Regions from separate parts of the Kribbella sancticallisti genome, predicted to be linked through region 1. Evidence: riboswitches for the same ligand, from Rfam matches in the RefSeq annotation. Region 1 holds a riboswitch; the other holds the start of a gene.
The links. Region 1 has a riboswitch for S-adenosylmethionine ahead of thrC (threonine synthase). Riboswitches for the same ligand answer to the same signal wherever they lie in the genome.

Region 1 (8,137 bases):
ACTATCACGTGTCCCGCAACGTCTCGTACGCGTTGACCGGCGAGGAACTGGACGACGACGGCTGCGCCGAACTCATCGAGCCCTACCGCGGTCATCGCTTCCGGGTTCAGCGCCTGCTGGAGCTGGCGGGCATCGGTCACCCGCGCTACGGCCCCCGCAAATCGCTCCCGACCCACACCCCAGGCGCCACCCACCGCCTCCGCTGACCCGCCACTCCCGGGCCACGCCGGGGCCGGGTTCGGTGGGTGAAGCGGCCGGATGTGGGCACTAGGGTCCCCACCATGCAGATTGACGGGGACGGCCTCTACCTGGTGGCAGGGGTGGCCCTGTTGCTCGGCGCGGTCCTGCCCAGACTGCTGCGGCGGTACGCCATCTCGGCCCCGATCGCGTTCCTCGGTGCCGGCCTGCTGCTCGGTCTCGCGGTCGACCGGAGCCAGTTGAGTCCGATCGCGCAGCCGGACCTCACCGAACGCCTCGCCGAACTGACCATCCTGATCGCCCTGATGGGTGTCGGACTGGCGATCGACCGGCCGATCGGCTGGCGCCGGTGGTCGGTGACGTGGCGGCTGCTGTTCGTCGCGATGCCCGCGGCCGTCTTCGCTGTCGCGGGAGCAGGCTGGCTGCTCGGTCTGGCGCCTGCCACTGCCCTGCTCCTCGGCGCCGTGCTGGCGCCAACCGACCCGGTGCTCGCCTCGGACGTCCAGGTCCAGGGCCCGAGTACCGGTGAGGGCGCCGAACCGGAGGAGGACGACGAGGTCCGCTTCGCGCTCACCTCGGAGGCCGGCCTGAACGACGGGCTCGCCTTTCCCTTCGTCTACGCGGCCATCTTCGCCGCCACCAAGGGCGCGGTCGGGGACTGGGCGCTGGAGTGGTTCGCCTGGGAGCTGATCGGCAAGACGGTGATCGGGGTGGCCGTGGGCGCCGGAGCAGGTTGGCTGCTCGGCAAGATGGCGTTCTCCGCGCCGGTCCCGAGCCTTCGGCTGGCCGACTCCCGGGAACCGGTTCTCGCTCTCGCCATGACCTTGGGTGTCTACGGCCTGGCCGAGGTGCTCCACGGCTACGGCTTCATCGCGGTCTTCGTCGCGGCCCTGTCGCTGCGAGCGGCGGAGCGCGACCACGAGTTCCACGAGGAGCTCCACGGGTTCGTCGAGCAACTCGAGCACATCCTGACCTGGGGAATCCTGCTGCTGCTCGGCGTCGCGATCACCGGTGGCCTGCTCAAGCCGCTGACCCTGGCCGGCGCGGCGATCGGAGTACTGCTGGTCGTGGTGGTTCGGCCGTTGGTCGCGTGGCTCGCGCTGCTGCGGACGCCGATGCGGAGATCCGAGCGGTGGGTGACGGCCGCGTTCGGAGTACGGGGTGTGGGATCGGTCTATTACCTGGCTTATGCCGGGGCGGACTTCAGTACGGACCTGCCCTGGCTGTGGGCGACCGTCGGCTTCACCGTCGTACTGAGCGTGGTCGTTCACGGCGTCGCGGCGACTCCGCTGATGCGGATGCTCGATATCCGCCGGGACCGGTCTTCCTGAGCGCTCCGGCGGGTGGCTCGACGCCGTGCCGGACTGCTCCGGCGGCGTGGATTCCTGCGGCGAACTCCTTCAGCTTCTCGAACATGCCTCCATCGTCCGAGCCTGCGCGCTCGCGCAGAAGTGGCGTGGATGACGACTATCGCTAAGATTTCGACATGCCTCTGAGGACAGTGTCCGTACTGGCGTACGACGGGATGACGGCGTTCGAGGCCGGCATCGTGATCGAGGTGTTCGGCTTCGCCTGGCCCGATATCGACCAGCCCTGGTACGAGTTGAAGGTCTGCACGGAGACGCCCGAGTCGATCCGGGTGCTCGGCGGTGCCACGCTCAGCAGTCCGCACGGGCTCGACGAGTTCGCCGCCGCGGACACTGTGGTCATCCCGAGCGTCGCCGATCCCCGCGGCACGACCTCGCCCGAACTGATCGCGGCCCTGCGGCAAGCGCACCGCCGCGGCGCCAGGATCGTGTCGATCTGCTCGGGAGCCTTCGCACTCGGGGCAGCCGGCCTGCTCGACGGTCGCCGCGCCACCACACATTGGCGGTACGCCGACCTCCTGCGCGAGCGTTATCCCGCCGTCCAGGTGGACCCGGAGCCGCTGTACACCGACGAGGGCGACGTGCTCACCAGTGCGGGATGCGCCGCCGGGCTGGATCTGGCGATGCACCTGGTCCGCAAGGACTTCGGCGCGGCCGTGGCGAACGCGGTCGCCCGGCGACTGGTGATCCAGCCGTACCGGGCGGGTGGCCAGGCGCAGTACATCGAGTCTCCGATTCCGCCCGAGCCGGACGACGCGCCCGTTGCCCGGAGTCTCGGCTGGGCGCTGGAGCACTTGGCCGAGCCGATCGGCGTACCGGATCTGGCTCGGGAGGCGGGGTTGTCGCCGCGGACGTACCTGCGGCACTTCAGCCGCGCGACCGGGACGACGCCCGCCAAATGGCTGATCGCGCAGCGGGTGCAGGCGGCGCTGACGATGCTGGAGACGGGGGACGCGCCGGTCGAGGAGATCGCGCTGGCGGCGGGGTTCGCCACCCCGGTGACGATGCGGCACCACTTCGGCAGGGCGCTGCGGACGTCGCCGTCGGCGTACCGGCGGACCTTCCGGGAACGCCGGGCGGGCTGAGTCGGTGAGGCCGCCCAGGTGAGATCGGCTGTCTCGGATGTTGGGAACGGAAGACACAATATGGACCCGATTGGGTAATCTCGGCAGTGCTCATCCAGAGGGACTGAGGGAAACGGCCCGTTGAAGTCCCGGCAACCCTCCCCGTTGACGCCTCGATCCGAGGCGCTCGCGGCGGAACGGTGCCAAATCCGTCCCGCGCCGAGATCCGGTCCGGGGAAGATGAGGAGGGAAACTCCGCCATGAGCCTGAGCACCGCGTCCGCCACCCACACCATCCGTGAAGGTGCCTTCGGCAACGGAACGCACCTGAGCTGTCGCGCCTGTGGCGCGAAGACGGAACTCGGCCCGTTCTACGCCTGTATGGAGTGCTTCGGTCCGCTGGAGGTCGGGTACGAGTTCCCGACCATCACGCGAGAGCAGATCGAAGCCGGACCCAAGAACATCTGGCGCTACCAGCCGCTGCTGCCGGTGCCCACCGACGTGGCGAGCTTCCCCAACACCGAACCCGGCTACACCCGGCTGATCGACGCCGGCAACCTGGCCCGCGAGCTCGGCCTGCGCAAGCTCTGGGTGAAGGACGACTCGGGCAACCCGACCCACTCCTTCAAGGACCGCGTGGTCGCGTCCGCCCTGAGCGCCACCCGCGAGCTCGGCATGAAGGTCTTCGCCTGCCCCTCCACCGGCAACCTGGCCAACGCCGTCGCCGCGGCGGCAGCCCGGGCCGGTATCCGCTCGGTCGTCTTCATCCCGAAGGACCTCGAGCGCCCCAAGATCATCACCACCGCCGTGTACGGCGGCACCCTGGTCGCCGTCGACGGCAACTACGACGACGTGAACAAGCTCGCCTCCGAGATCGCGGGCGAGGAGGACGGCTGGGCGTTCGTCAACGTCAACGTCCGCCCGTACTACTCCGAGGGCTCGAAGACGCTCGCCTTCGAGATCGCCGAGCAGCTCGGCTGGCGGATCCCGCAGCAGGTCGTCATCCCGGTCGCCTCCGGCTCGCAGCTGACCAAGATCGACAAGGGCTTCACCGAGCTCGGCAAGCTGGGCCTGGTCGACGCGACCGATTACAAGATCTACGGCGCGCAGGCGACCGGGTGCTCCCCGGTCGCGCAGGCGTTCCGCGACGGCCACGACGTGGTCAAGCCGGTCAAGCCCGACACCATCGCGAAGTCCCTGGCGATCGGCAACCCGGCAGACGGCCCATACGTGCTGGACGTGGCCCGGCGTACCGGCGGGGTGATCGAGGACGTCAGCGACGAAGAGGTCATCGAAGGCATCCAGTTGCTCGCCCGGACCGAGGGCATCTTCACCGAGACCGCGGGCGGGGTGACCATCGCGACGCTGAAGAAGCTGATCGCGACCGGCCAGATCGATCCCGACGCCGAGACGGTGATCATCAACTCCGGCGACGGGCTCAAGACGCTCGACGCCGTGGCCGACCGGGTCGGCCCCAAGGTGACCATCCCAGCGTCGTACGACGCCTTCGTGAAGGCAGGACTGCAGTGAGCGTCAGCGTTCGGGTACCGACCATCCTGCGGCCCTACACCCAGGGCGCGTCCTCGGTCTCGGTCGAGGGTTCCACACTGAGCGAAGTGCTCGACTCCCTCGACACCTCCTACCCCGGCATCAAGGCCCGCGTGCTCGACGACTCCGGCGAACTGCGCCGCTTCGTCAACGTCTACGTCGACAACAACGACGTGCGCTTCGACGACGGCCTGCAGACCGCGATCAAGGACGGCGGCGAGGTCTCCATCATCCCCGCGGTCGCCGGCGGCTGACTCCGTACTGCGGGTTCGGTCTGTCAGATGACGCCGTTCACGCGGTGTTCGTAGGCCCAGATGACGGCTTGGACGCGGTCGCGGAGGGACAGCTTCGCGAGCACCCGGCTGACGTGGGTTTTGACCGTGCCCTCGGCGAGGAACAACGTCCCCGCGATCTCCGCGTTGGATTTGCCTTGGGCAACTAGTACGAGGACCTCCCGTTCGCGTTCGGTCAGCCCTCCGAGCGGATCGCGTTCGGCCGCGCCCTTGACCGGCAGGTCCGGAGCGACATGGTCGAGCAGGCGGCGCGTCGTCGAGGGGGCGATCACGGCGTCGCCACGGTGGACGGTCCGGATCGCGCCGAGCAGTTCGTCGGCCGGGCCGTCCTTCAGCAGGAATCCGGAAGCGCCGGCTCGCAGCGCCGCGAACGCGTACTCGTCCAGGTCGAAGGTGGTCAGCACGATCACCTTCGGCCCTGCGCCCGGGCGGGCGAGCAGGCGGCCGGTGGCTTCCACGCCGTCCATCCGGGGCATCCGCACGTCCATCAGCACCACGTCCGCCGCCGTGACCGCCAGCCGTGACAGCGCCTCGGCACCGTCGGCAGCCTCACCGACCACCTCCAGGTCCGGCTGAGAACCGACCACCATCGTCGTGCCGATCCGAACCAGTTCCTGGTCATCGACCACGAAGACCTTGATCCTGCGCTCCGTCATCACCGCTCCACCGGGATCGTCGCCCGGACCACGAAGCCCCCCGCCGTCCCCGGCCCCGTCGACAACCCACCGCCGATCGCTGCCACTCGCTCCCTCATCCCGATCAGCCCGTGTCCAGCCGTCGTCCCGTCGACACCGTCGCCGTCGTCGACCACCTCGACGAGCAGCGCATCCTGTTGCCAGCTCAGAGTGACCGCCACGGCGGCCTCGCCCGCATGCTTCACCACGTTCGTCAGCGCCTCCTGCACGACCCGGTACGCCGTCAGCTCGGCGGCCGGGCTCAGCCTCCGCGACTCCCCATGCTCGACCACTCGCAGGGCCAGTCCGGCCCTCCGGAGCCGCTCGAGCAGATCCGGCAGATCCGCCAAGCCAGGTTGAGGAAGCTGCTCGGCCGGCCCAGTTCGCAGTACTCCGAGCAGGCCGCGCATGTCGGTCAGGGCCTGACGGCCGGTGTCCTCGATGACCTCGAGGGTCTCGGCGGCACGCTCCGGTGCGTAGCGGCCGCCCTTGGCCTGGTTGACCATCACCGACAACGAGTGCGCGACCACGTCGTGCATCTCCCGCGCGATCCGGGTTCGTTCGCCCTGGGCCGCCAGTTCGGCAGCCTGGCCGGCTCTCTCCTGCAACACCTGGACATACGCGAGCTGAGTCCGTCGGAAGAGTCCCATGCTCCAGGCAGCTGCCACCACGGCCATCAGCAAGGCGAACAGCATCCACGGGTTCGGACCGAGTGACGCGGCTTGGACACTCTCGTCGGTGGCGAACCTCGCCGTCACCGCGCCGGCGCCGACACCACCGGTCACCAGTCCCAGCCACCTGCGCGGGGCGTACGCAGTACAGGCGAAGAGTGACAGTGGGAAGACGAGTACTGACGGCAGGACCAGGAAGAGGCCGGTGACAGCGGCTTCGGCGGCGAAGGCGGCGCAGATGACCAAGTGCGACGTGACTGGCCGCGCCCGGCGAAACGCGAAGGCGACATGCGCCACCAGGGCCGCTGCGATCAGGAGGAACGCTCGGGCACCAGGCACCGACAGTACGGCCACGACGGCGGTCAACACCGCGAGTGGGAGTCCGACCACGAAGGCCAGCAGAGCGTCGGCGCGCATGTCGGCCAGTCTCACAGACGGACGGTTTCCGGAATGATCGACGCTATCGGCCGCGTGGTTCGCTGATAGGCCCAAGTGGCTCCGCCAAGGGTCAAACCGAACACCAGCCAGGACAGGTACACCGCTCCCACGCCCAGCAGGCTCGACGCGTCGTCGAAGTCGACAGGCCCGTCGGTGATACCCAGCGCTTGGCTGGTGATCCCGAAGACCATCAACGCACCCATGTTGATCAGCACCCCCGTGGCGAACCAGGCAGGAATCAGTACCACTACCCTCGGCAGCCGCCGACCCCAGCTCTGGACCAGAGCCAGCGACACTGCGGCGCCGGCGACCAGGCAGAACAACTCCATCACCGGCATGCCCTCGTTGTAGACCGCCGGGCGGGCCAGCGAGCCGCCCAGAGACCAGTAGAGCTTCAGCATGGGATAGGGAAAGCCCGCGGCGAACGCGGCGTACCCGAGCCAACTGCTACCCCAGACGTGGCGCGACTCACCACCTCGCAGTAGCCCTGTCGACAGCACGGCAGCAGCCACCAGGCAGGTCATCCGCCGAGCCGCGCCGGGCCAGTCGACCTCGGCGAAACTCCCGGCAGGTATGCCCGTCACCCAGAAGAACGCGCGGAAGGCGTCGAGGACGACACCACCCGCACCCCAGAGGAACAGCACGGCCGCGACCCATCCGCAGTACCGGCGAGGCAGCAAGGCGATGCCCGCCGCGGCCACCGCGACCCACCAGGGCGCCATCCCTGTGTCGTAATGCACCGACTGCGGCAGGGCCGCACTGGCGATTCCTACCCCACCTGCAATTCCACTCACTATCACCGCGGCTCTGTTCATACCCCGACGATGCTGCAACGCGCACCCTCGTCGCGTCTGTCCGCAGGAACGACCGAATGCGACCCCAGAACTATTGACAGGTCGGTCAGGTGTTGGAGCTTTCTCGATTCTCGACCGGTGTGCGTTTCCGCAGGTACACCTTGTCGTCGCGGATGTTCACCTGTGCGTCGATCATCGGTCGCCCCGTACGGTGTCGGCTTGTTCGGTGTCGATGACCTGGACGCCCTGCCCGAACGCGACCCGGTTCTTGATCTTGCGGGCCAGTGGTGACGGATGCGGGTAGTACCAGGCCGCGTCGGGGTTGGTCGCCTCGTCGACGGTGATCGAGTAGTGCGAGGCCAGGCCCTTCCACGGGCACAGCGTCTTGGTCGAGCTCGGGGAGAAGTGTTCGCGCCGCAGCGATTCGGCCGGGAAGTAGTGGTTGTCCTCGACGACGATCGTGTCATCGCTCTCGGCCAGGACGGCATCGTTCCAAACAGCTCGCACGGTCATCGAACTCGAGTTTCCCTTCCGGCGGGGACCGAACACCTTCAGCTTGACGGCGCTGAGCCTGCGCCGCTACCCGGATCGGTGATCAGGGTCGATGCAGGACCTTCGGTCAGGTGTTGGAACTGGCTTCTCGGGCTGCCTTCTCGATCCTCGAGCGGTGTGCGTCCCAGTCGGTGTCGTCGTGGTCTGACGTCGTGGCCGGACCGGCTCCGGTCGCGCCGTCCAGCTGCTCGCGGAGGATGTCGGCGTGGCCGGCGTGGCGGTTGGTCTCGGTGAGGACGTGGACCATCACGTTGAACAGCTTCACGTTGGGCCGCGGCCACCATGGGACGAAGCCGGGGGCGTCGATCGGCAGCGCTTCGATGGTGTCGTCAGAGTGGCGCCAGGCGCGCTTGTACCCGTCGATGATGTCGGCGTGTGATTCCTGCTCGGTGACCCAGAGGTGGTCGTGGTTCGCGTAGTCGGGGTCGTCGAACCGGGGCAACGGCTCGGGGAACGGCCGACCGAAGATCTCGCCGAAGTACCGCGCTTCCGACAAGGTCAGGTGCTTGACCAGGCCGAGCAGATTGGTGCCGGTCTTG
Region 2 (8,137 bases), on a different contig from region 1:
CTCCCAGCGGGTGCCGATCCACTCGTTGCGGATCCGCAGCCGGATCCCGACCTCGTCGGCGACCAGCATCGACCCGACCGTCATCGCCCGCGCGCAGACCAGCGCCAGTACCGCGAACCCGGCGGCCGCGAGCCAGCGCAGTACGCCGGTCGGGCTGGTCGAGGCGGAGGCGGCGAAACCGATCGCGACCAGTCCCGCGCCGACGGCCAGGGCACCGTGCACCCCTTGCGAGGCGCGGATGCTGAACTCGTGGTTGGTGGAATCGGGGTCGACTACGTGCTGCTCAGACCGGGGCATCGCGGTATGGGCGGTCACGGGTCACTCTCCTCGCAGTGTGGCGACGAAATCCTCTAGGTCGTCCGGTTTCACCAGTACGTCGCGGGCCTTCGATCCCTCGCTCGGCCCGACCACGCCCCGGCTCTCCAGGATGTCCATCAGCCGGCCCGCCTTGGCGAAACCGACCCGGAGCTTACGTTGCAGCATCGACGTCGAGCCGAACTGGGTGGAGACGATCAGCTCGGCCGCCTGCACGACCAGGTCGAGGTCGTCCCCGATCTCGTCGTCGAGATCCTTGCTCGGGCCGGGCGCCGCGGTGACGTCCTCGCGGTACGTCGGCTGCAACTGCTCCTTGCAGTGCTCGACGACCGCGCGGATCTCGTTCTCGGTGACCCAGGACCCCTGGATCCGCATCGGCTTGCTCGCGCCCATCGGCAGGAACAGCCCGTCACCCTGACCGACCAGCTTCTCCGCGCCGGGTTGGTCCAGGATGACCCGGCTGTCGGCCAGCGAGGACGTCGCGAAGGCCAGCCGGGACGGCACGTTCGCCTTGATCAGACCGGTGACGACGTCGACCGACGGCCGCTGGGTGGCCAGCACCAGGTGGATGCCGGCAGCCCGGGCGAGCTGGGTGATGCGGACGATCGAGTCCTCCACGTCGCGCGGCGCGACCATCATCAGGTCGGCCAACTCGTCGACGATGACCAGCAGGTACGGGTACGGCGTGAGCACCCGCTCGCTGCCCGGCGGCACCTTCACCTTGCCGCCACGGACCGCCTTGTTGAAGTCGTCGACGTGCCGGAACCCGAAGGCCGCCAGGTCGTCGTAGCGCATGTCCATCTCGCGCACGACCCACTGCAGTGCCTCGGCCGCCTTCTTGGCGTTGGTGATGATCGGCGTGATCAGGTGCGGGATGCCCTCGTAGTTGTTCAGCTCGACCCGCTTGGGGTCGACCAGGATCATCCGCACCTCGTCGGGCGTGGACCGCATCAGCACCGAGGTGATCAGCGAGTTCACGAACGACGACTTACCCGAGCCGGTCGCACCCGCGACGAGCAGGTGCGGCATCTTCGCCATGTTGGCGACGACGAAGCCGCCCTCGACGTCCTTGCCGAGTCCCGCCACCATCGGGTGGTGGTCGTTGCGCGCGGTCGCCGACCGGATCACGTCGCCGAGGCTGACGATCTCCTTGTCGGTGTTCGGGATCTCGATGCCGATCGCGGACTTGCCCGGGATCGGCGACAGGATCCGCACGTCGGCGCTGGCGACGGCGTACGCGATGTTCTTGCTGAGCGCGGTGACCTTCTCGACCTTGACCGCGGAGCCGAGCTCAACCTCGTACCGGGTGACTGTCGGGCCACGCGTGTAGCCGGTCACCTGGGCGTCGATGCCGAACTGCTCGAACACCTCGGTCAGGCGGTCGACCACGGCGTCGGACGCCTTGGTCCGGGCCTTGTGCACCGAACCCGGCTTGAGGATCTGGCCGTCGGGAAGCGTGTAGGTGATGTCGCCGGACAGGCTGAGCTGCTCCACCCGCTGCGGGATCGGCGTGTGCGGCGGCGGCTCGCCGGCCGACTCGGCCTTCGAAGCGGCCGCGGCGGCCTTCCAGGCCGGCTCGGCTTCGGTGTCGGCCGAGGCGTCGACCTCGTACGGGTCCTCTTCCGGCTCGACCGGGGCCTTCTTGCGGCCGCGCTTGGCGATCTCGCGCCCTTCGAGCACCGGCGAGTCGTACGGCTTGACGGTCGGCTCGCCGTCCTCGTCCAGAGCGGCCTTCGCGCGCCGCTCCTTCCGGGTGAGCCGGACGGTGTCGTCGGCCTGACCCGCCACCGACGGAGCGTCGGCCGGGATCTCAGTACGCCCGAGCAGTACGTCGAACGCGGCCCGCACACGCAGCGGGATCGCGTAAATCGGCGTGCCTGTCACTACCAGCGCGCCGAAGATCGTCAGCAGCACCAGCAGCGGCGCGGCGACGTACTGCGTCAGCAGATCCGACAGGAGCGAGGAGACGACGTAGCCGATCGCGCCGCCGGCCTCCTGCAGCGGGCCGTCGCCCGGGTCGCTGGGACGCGGCAGGCCGTTGGCAATGTGGACCAGGCCGAGCACACCGAGGGAAAAGGCGGTCCAGCCGATCACCTGGCGTCCGGCCGGGCCGTTGCGGTCCGGGTGACGCATCGTGCGCAGGGCAATGAACAGGAGCATCAGCGGCACCGCCCAGCCGAGCATGCCGACGCTGCCGCTGACCACGGTCCGCACGCCGTTGCCGACCGCACCCGGGAGGTCCCACCAGATCGCGGCGGCCACTACCAGCGCCAGACCGATCAGGGTGAGCCCGCCACCGTCACGGCGATGGGCTGGATCCAGGTCCCGGGCGCCGTGGCCTATGCCGCGGACCATGCCGCCGAGCAGGTGGGCGATGCCGATCCAGCACTTGATCAGCCCTCTGCCGACAGCCAGCATGGCAGCCGCGAAGGGACCCGCGCTGGTGGATTTGGGCGCGGCTGTGCGCGCAGCGGTAGAACCACTGCGCTTCGCGCTCTGCCCACGCTTCTGGGCGCCAGATGGACGGGAGCGGCCACCAGCCGCCGAGCGGCCCGAAGCGGGGCTGCTGGCTGCGGACTTCCGCGCCCGCGCCGTGGAAGACGTGCGGGTCGCCATGTTTAGCAGGCTACCCCGACTACCACTCGAGTCACACGTGTCACACGCCGATTACGCCGCCCCATCCGTAGCGTCACAGCGCGGACACCCGTCCGCCCCGGAGGCCGCGGAGGAGCAGCAGGTGCCAGATGACGACGTAGCAGCCGAGCACGATGAGCCCACCCATAGCGAGCCCGGTCAGGATCAGCCGGAACACTGCTTCCCCGAGTAGCGGCCCCTCTGCGCGGGCAACCTCCAGCACGGCGGCAGCGACGCCGGCGAGGCCAGCAGCAGCCAGTACGGCGTACCGGGCGGAGGCGGGCACGTAGCGCTCGGGCTCGATCTGGCCGGGGTTTGTCCGACGCCACCAGAAGTAGAGCCAGACCGCGATGGCCAGGATCCCGCCGATGCTGCTGAGGTACTGCAGCACGCGGTTGACGTCCCAGTACGAGGTGATGTTCGCGGTGAAGAAGTCCCAGTTGTGGCGGACGAAGTACCCGTCGTAGTGCGTGAACGAGTCCCACAGGACGTGGGTGAAGCCGCCGATGACCACGGACACCACGATCCAGAACACCCGCACCGGCGAGAACCCGCGGGGAGGCAACGGCAGTCGAGCGGCGAGGGCTGCCGGGGCCAGCGCGACCAGTGGACGGCGTAGTACGAGGTGGAAGACGAGGAGAGCCAGCAGCGCGAGCAGCGGATCCAGCCAGAACGCCGACGAGAACTTGTGCGTCAGCGTGAGCGTCAGATTCCCGTGGATGTGCATGGTGGCGAATCGGTAGAGCGGCCCGACGTACAGCAGATCCGGCGCCACCGCCCCAGCCACCAACGCTGACGCCACCAACGGCCTACGCACAAGCGGCAGAACAGCAGCAGGATGGGCTAGAGGGAACGGCACAGCCGCAGGTTAGAGCCCCAGGAGGTCGGCGGCGATGAAGCCGCTGCGGATCAGACCTGCCCGGTCCGGGGATGGTGATCGGGGATCAGATCGCCACGGACGGGTTGCCGGCCAGCAAGCCGGGGCTTCGCGCTGGCACTCATGACCTGCCGGCTCGGGTTCACCTTCGTGAGGTACCGGCCGCCGGTCCGACGCAAGGTGGGCCGCTGGCGATGGCCGGGCTGGGCTCGGTGGTGGAGCCGTTCTTCTTCAGGCGCCGGTGACGCCGTCCAGTTGTTCGCGGAGGAGGTCGGCGTGGCCGCAGTGGCGGGCGTACTCGCCGATCAGGTGGATGTAGATCATCCGGAGCGTGGACTCCTGGCCCTTGAAGGTGAAGCGCTCGTCGAGGGAGTGGCCGGCGGCGGCCTGGTCGGAGAGACCCCACTCCGCAATCAGACCCTCGTACTCCGCTTGCGCGCGGCCGGCGTCGATCAGCTCGAAGTCCGCGTCCTTGCCCAACGCAGGCGCGAAGAGCGGCTCGGCCGGGTCGGTGGCGAAGTGGATGCGGAACCAGATCCGCTCGACCTTCGTGAGGTGGCGGATCAGCCCGAGCAGGGACAGATTCGACGGCGGGGACGGGCGCTCGGCCAACTGCTCGGCGGTCAGGCCGGCGCACTTCACCAGCAGCGTCGTCCGGTAGAAGTTCAGGTAGCCGGCCAGGAGTTCCTGCTCGGGAGCGATCAGCGAGCCGCTCGGGCGCTCGATCTCGGGGGCGATCCAGGTCATCGGAGCATCCTCTCCCAGCCACCCGAAATTGCCCACGGCAATTGTTTCCCTGCACCCGATCTCACGATACGGCGCACAATCCCACGAAGTGAGATAGCTGCTGGCGCCATGACCACCTCGTTGGTTACCGTCTTCGGCAGGTCATGAGTGCCAGCGCGAAGCCCCGGCTTGCTGGCCGGCAACCCTCCTCCGCGGTGGGGTGCCCCGGGTGAGGACCCGGCCGTTCGGATACCCCGAATCGGCAAGTGCGGACCACCCGGGAGCAGAACCATGTCGATCCTCTCCATCCTCGAGCCTGCCAGCGCGACCCCTGCCAGGCCGTCCAGAACCAGCCTGACCACGGGCAACATTCCCGCCACTGTCGCGAGCGACCTGCTCGTACCGCTGGCCGACGGCCGAGTGACGGACTACGCGAACTTCGACCACGGAGCCAGCGCGCCGTGCCTGGAGTCGGTACGCGCTGCCGTCGAGGCCGCGCTGCCGTCGTACGCGTCGGTGCATCGCGGCAACGGGTACGCCTCCCGGATCACCACCCAGTGGTACGAGCGGGCCCGCAACGAGGTCCACACGTTCGTCGGCGCTCGCGAGACCGATCAGGTGATCTTCACCCGGCAGACCACCGACGCCCTGAACCTGCTGGCCCGCGCGGTCCCGGCCGACGCGACCGTGATCGTGTTCGAATCCGAGCACCACGCGGCCCTCCTCCCCTGGCCGGCCGAGCGAACCGTCCGCCTGCCGGCGCCCACCTCCCACCCGGCGGCAGTCACGGCCGTCGCCGACGCCCTCCGTACTGCGCCCGAAGGCCCGCGCCTCGTCGTCATCACCGGCGCCTCCAACGTCACCGGCGAGATCTTCCCGATCGCCGAGATCGCCGCCGTCGCCAAGGCCCACGGCGCCCGGGTCTGCCTCGACGTCGCCCAACTCGCCCCGCACCGCGAGGTGAACATCGAGCAACTGGACGTCGACTGGGTCGCCCTGTCCGGCCACAAGCTCTACGCCCCGTACGGCGCCGGCGCGCTGATCGGCCGGGCCGACTGGCTGAACGCGGCCGACCCCTACCTCTACGGCGGAGGCGCGACCGCAGCGGTGACACGCGACACCACCACCTGGAACGAGGGCCCGGCCCGCCATGAAGGCGGCTCCCCCAACGTCATCGGCGCGATCGCCCTGGCCGCCGCCTGCGCCGCGATCACGAAGCACCGCGAGGCGATCGAGCAGCACGAGCGCAGCCTGCTCGCCCGGCTCCGCACCGGCCTGGCCCAGATCGCGGGTGTCACGACGTACGACATCTTCGGCGCCGACGCGGACCGGGTCGGCACGGTCTGCTTCACCATCGAGGGCGTCAGTTCGATCTTGGTGTCTGCGGCGCTCTCGGCGGAGTACGGGATCGGTGTCCGGGACGGCAAGTTCTGCGCTCACCCGCTGGTCGGGCGGCTGCTCGCCGACTCGCCGGAGCACTGTACGGCGGTCCGCGCCAGCCTCGGCCTCGGCACCACCCGTGAGCACGTCGACCGCCTCGTGAACGCCATCCGCACGCTGGCCACCACCGGCCTCGCCGCGGAGTACGAGGAGTCCGCGCACGGCTGCCAGCCGGTCGGCGACCCCCGCGACCTCGAGGCTCCCAGGATCTGGTGAACCTCCCCCACTCACCAACCGCCTGAGCCCGATCCACCGCTCGGTGAAGGGCTGCGAATCCCCAGGGCCTGGTGAGAAGTCCGGCTGTAGACCTCCTGCACGGTGAGCGGCAAACGCCCGCAGGCCAAGGCACGGCTCGGACGATCTACCAACTACTACTGCGGCCGCAGGCCAGTGTGGTGAGCCGCGAACGCCAGCAGGTCGGCCCACTCCGCGGCGATCATGGCGGCCGGCTTGCCGAAGCCGTGGCCGGTGTTGACCTCGATGCGGCTCAGGACCGGGCTGTCGCCTGATTGGGCGTGCTGCAGCGTCGCCATGAACTTGTGGCTGTGCAGCGGAACCACCCGATCGTCGTGGTCCCCGGTGACAACCAGAGTCGCCGGGTACTGCGTACCGTCGCGCAGGTTGTGCAGTGGCGAGTAGGCGAGCAGGTCCTCGAACTGCGCCGGGTCGTCAGGCAGGCCGTAGTCCGAGGCCCAGGCCGCGCCGACCGTGAACAGATGGAAGCGCAGCATGTCCAGTACGCCGACGCCGGGCAGCGCCACCGCGAACAGGTCGGGCCGCTGGGTCATCACCGCGCCGACGAGCAGACCACCGTTGCTGCGGCCGTGGATCGCCAACTGCTGTGGGGTGGTCACCTTGGTCTTGGCCAGGTGCTCCCCCACGGCGATGAAGTCGTCGAAGACGTTCTGCTTGTTCCGCAGCCGGCCGTCGTCGTGCCAGGAACTGCCGTACTCGCCGCCGCCGCGCAGGTTGGTGATCACCAGCACCCCGCCGGCCGCGAGCCAGGCGGGCCACCCTGGCCGGTAGTCGGCGAGCAGGGGGACGCGGAAGCCGCCGTACCCCCACATCATGGTGGGGCGGGGCTGGTCGAAGGTCAGGTCGGCCCGGCTGATCAGGAAGTACGGCACCTCGCGCCCCGGCTCCACACGCCGGGTGATGGTGATCTCGGGCGACTCGAAGCCGCTGCCCGCCGGGACCAGCTCAGGCAGCGCGCGGAACTCCCCAGACGCGGCGGAGACGTAGTACGCGACTGTCGGGTCGGTCGTGGAGGACAGGCCGATGAAGACCTCGTCGTGCTTGGGGCTGGAGTTGAGTCCGACGACGCCGCCACCGGGGACCGGGATCAGCCGCGCGTTGCCGCCGTCGAGGTCGTGCAGGGAGAGAACCGGCTGCGCGTCCAGCAAGGACAGCACCGCTAGGCCCGACGCGGTCCCGCGGACCGACTGCAGTGCTCCTTCGCCCTCGGGGATGAGGTCGGTGAAGTTTCCGGACAGATCGCAGCTGACCACTCGGCCGCGCGGCGCGTCCCTGTCGGTCTTCAGGACGAGGCGGTCGCCGGCCATCCGCACGAAGTGGGTCTCGTCGCGGAACTCGTCGATCACCTTCACCGGCTCGCCGAGACCGTCGGCCGACAGCGGGTAGAGCCACAGTCGCGTGCTGGGGTCGGTGCCCTCGCTGATGGTCACGACGAGGTACTGGTCGTCATCGGACACCTCCGGCCCGATGAAGATCCGGTCGTTCTCCGGGAAGCTGAGGATCAGGGAGTCCTCTGCCTGCGGAGTACCGACCTTGTGGAGCTTCAACTGGCCGCCGCCGAGCGCCGCGGTCTCGGTCCCCTCGGTGCGACCGCTGGCCGGGTAATGCAGGTACAGGTAAGCCGAGGAGTCGGGCAGCCAGGTGGCCTCGCAGAACTTGGCCTGGGTGACCACGTCGTCCACCTCGGCGCCAGTGGCGACCTCCAGCAGCCTGAAGGTGATCCAGTCGCTGCCGCTCTCGTTGACGCCGTGCGCGAAGTACCGGCCGTCCGGGCTGACGGTGTAGCTGCCGAGGGAGTCCGTGCCGTCCTCGGAGAGCTTGTTCGGGTCGATGAGCACCCGGTCGCCCTCGAGCAGTCCCTGCAGTGAGTCGGCGACGTACACGACGTCC

Region 2: linked by a shared signal. The riboswitch ahead of ABD255_RS37670 (DUF4184 family protein) and the one ahead of thrC (threonine synthase) in region 1 are both predicted to bind S-adenosylmethionine.

Annotation. Positions count from the first base shown of each region.
Region 1 is NZ_BAAAOS010000007.1:346,646-354,782, reverse strand. Features, by position in the region: gene ABD255_RS04825 (DNA-3-methyladenine glycosylase family protein) at 1-206, shown strand, start outside; gene ABD255_RS04820 (cation:proton antiporter) at 282-1,529, shown strand; gene ABD255_RS04815 (GlxA family transcriptional regulator) at 1,685-2,650, shown strand; SAM riboswitch class I at 2,738-2,876, shown strand; gene thrC (threonine synthase) at 2,890-4,158, shown strand; gene ABD255_RS04805 (ubiquitin-like small modifier protein 1) at 4,155-4,430, shown strand; gene ABD255_RS04800 (response regulator) at 4,454-5,125, opposite strand; gene ABD255_RS04795 (sensor histidine kinase) at 5,125-6,246, opposite strand; gene ABD255_RS04790 (hypothetical protein) at 6,243-6,974, opposite strand; gene ABD255_RS04785 (DUF427 domain-containing protein) at 7,239-7,559, opposite strand; gene ABD255_RS04780 (DinB family protein) at 7,666-8,137, opposite strand, start outside.
Region 2 is NZ_BAAAOS010000058.1:117,901-126,037, reverse strand. Features, by position in the region: gene ABD255_RS37680 (hypothetical protein) at 1-315, opposite strand, end outside; gene ABD255_RS37675 (FtsK/SpoIIIE family DNA translocase) at 319-2,733, opposite strand; gene ABD255_RS37670 (DUF4184 family protein) at 3,005-3,808, opposite strand; SAM riboswitch class IV at 3,857-3,955, opposite strand; gene ABD255_RS37665 (DinB family protein) at 4,058-4,573, opposite strand; SAM riboswitch class IV at 4,713-4,827, shown strand; gene ABD255_RS37660 (aminotransferase class V-fold PLP-dependent enzyme) at 4,844-6,208, shown strand; gene ABD255_RS37655 (prolyl oligopeptidase family serine peptidase) at 6,364-8,137, opposite strand, start outside.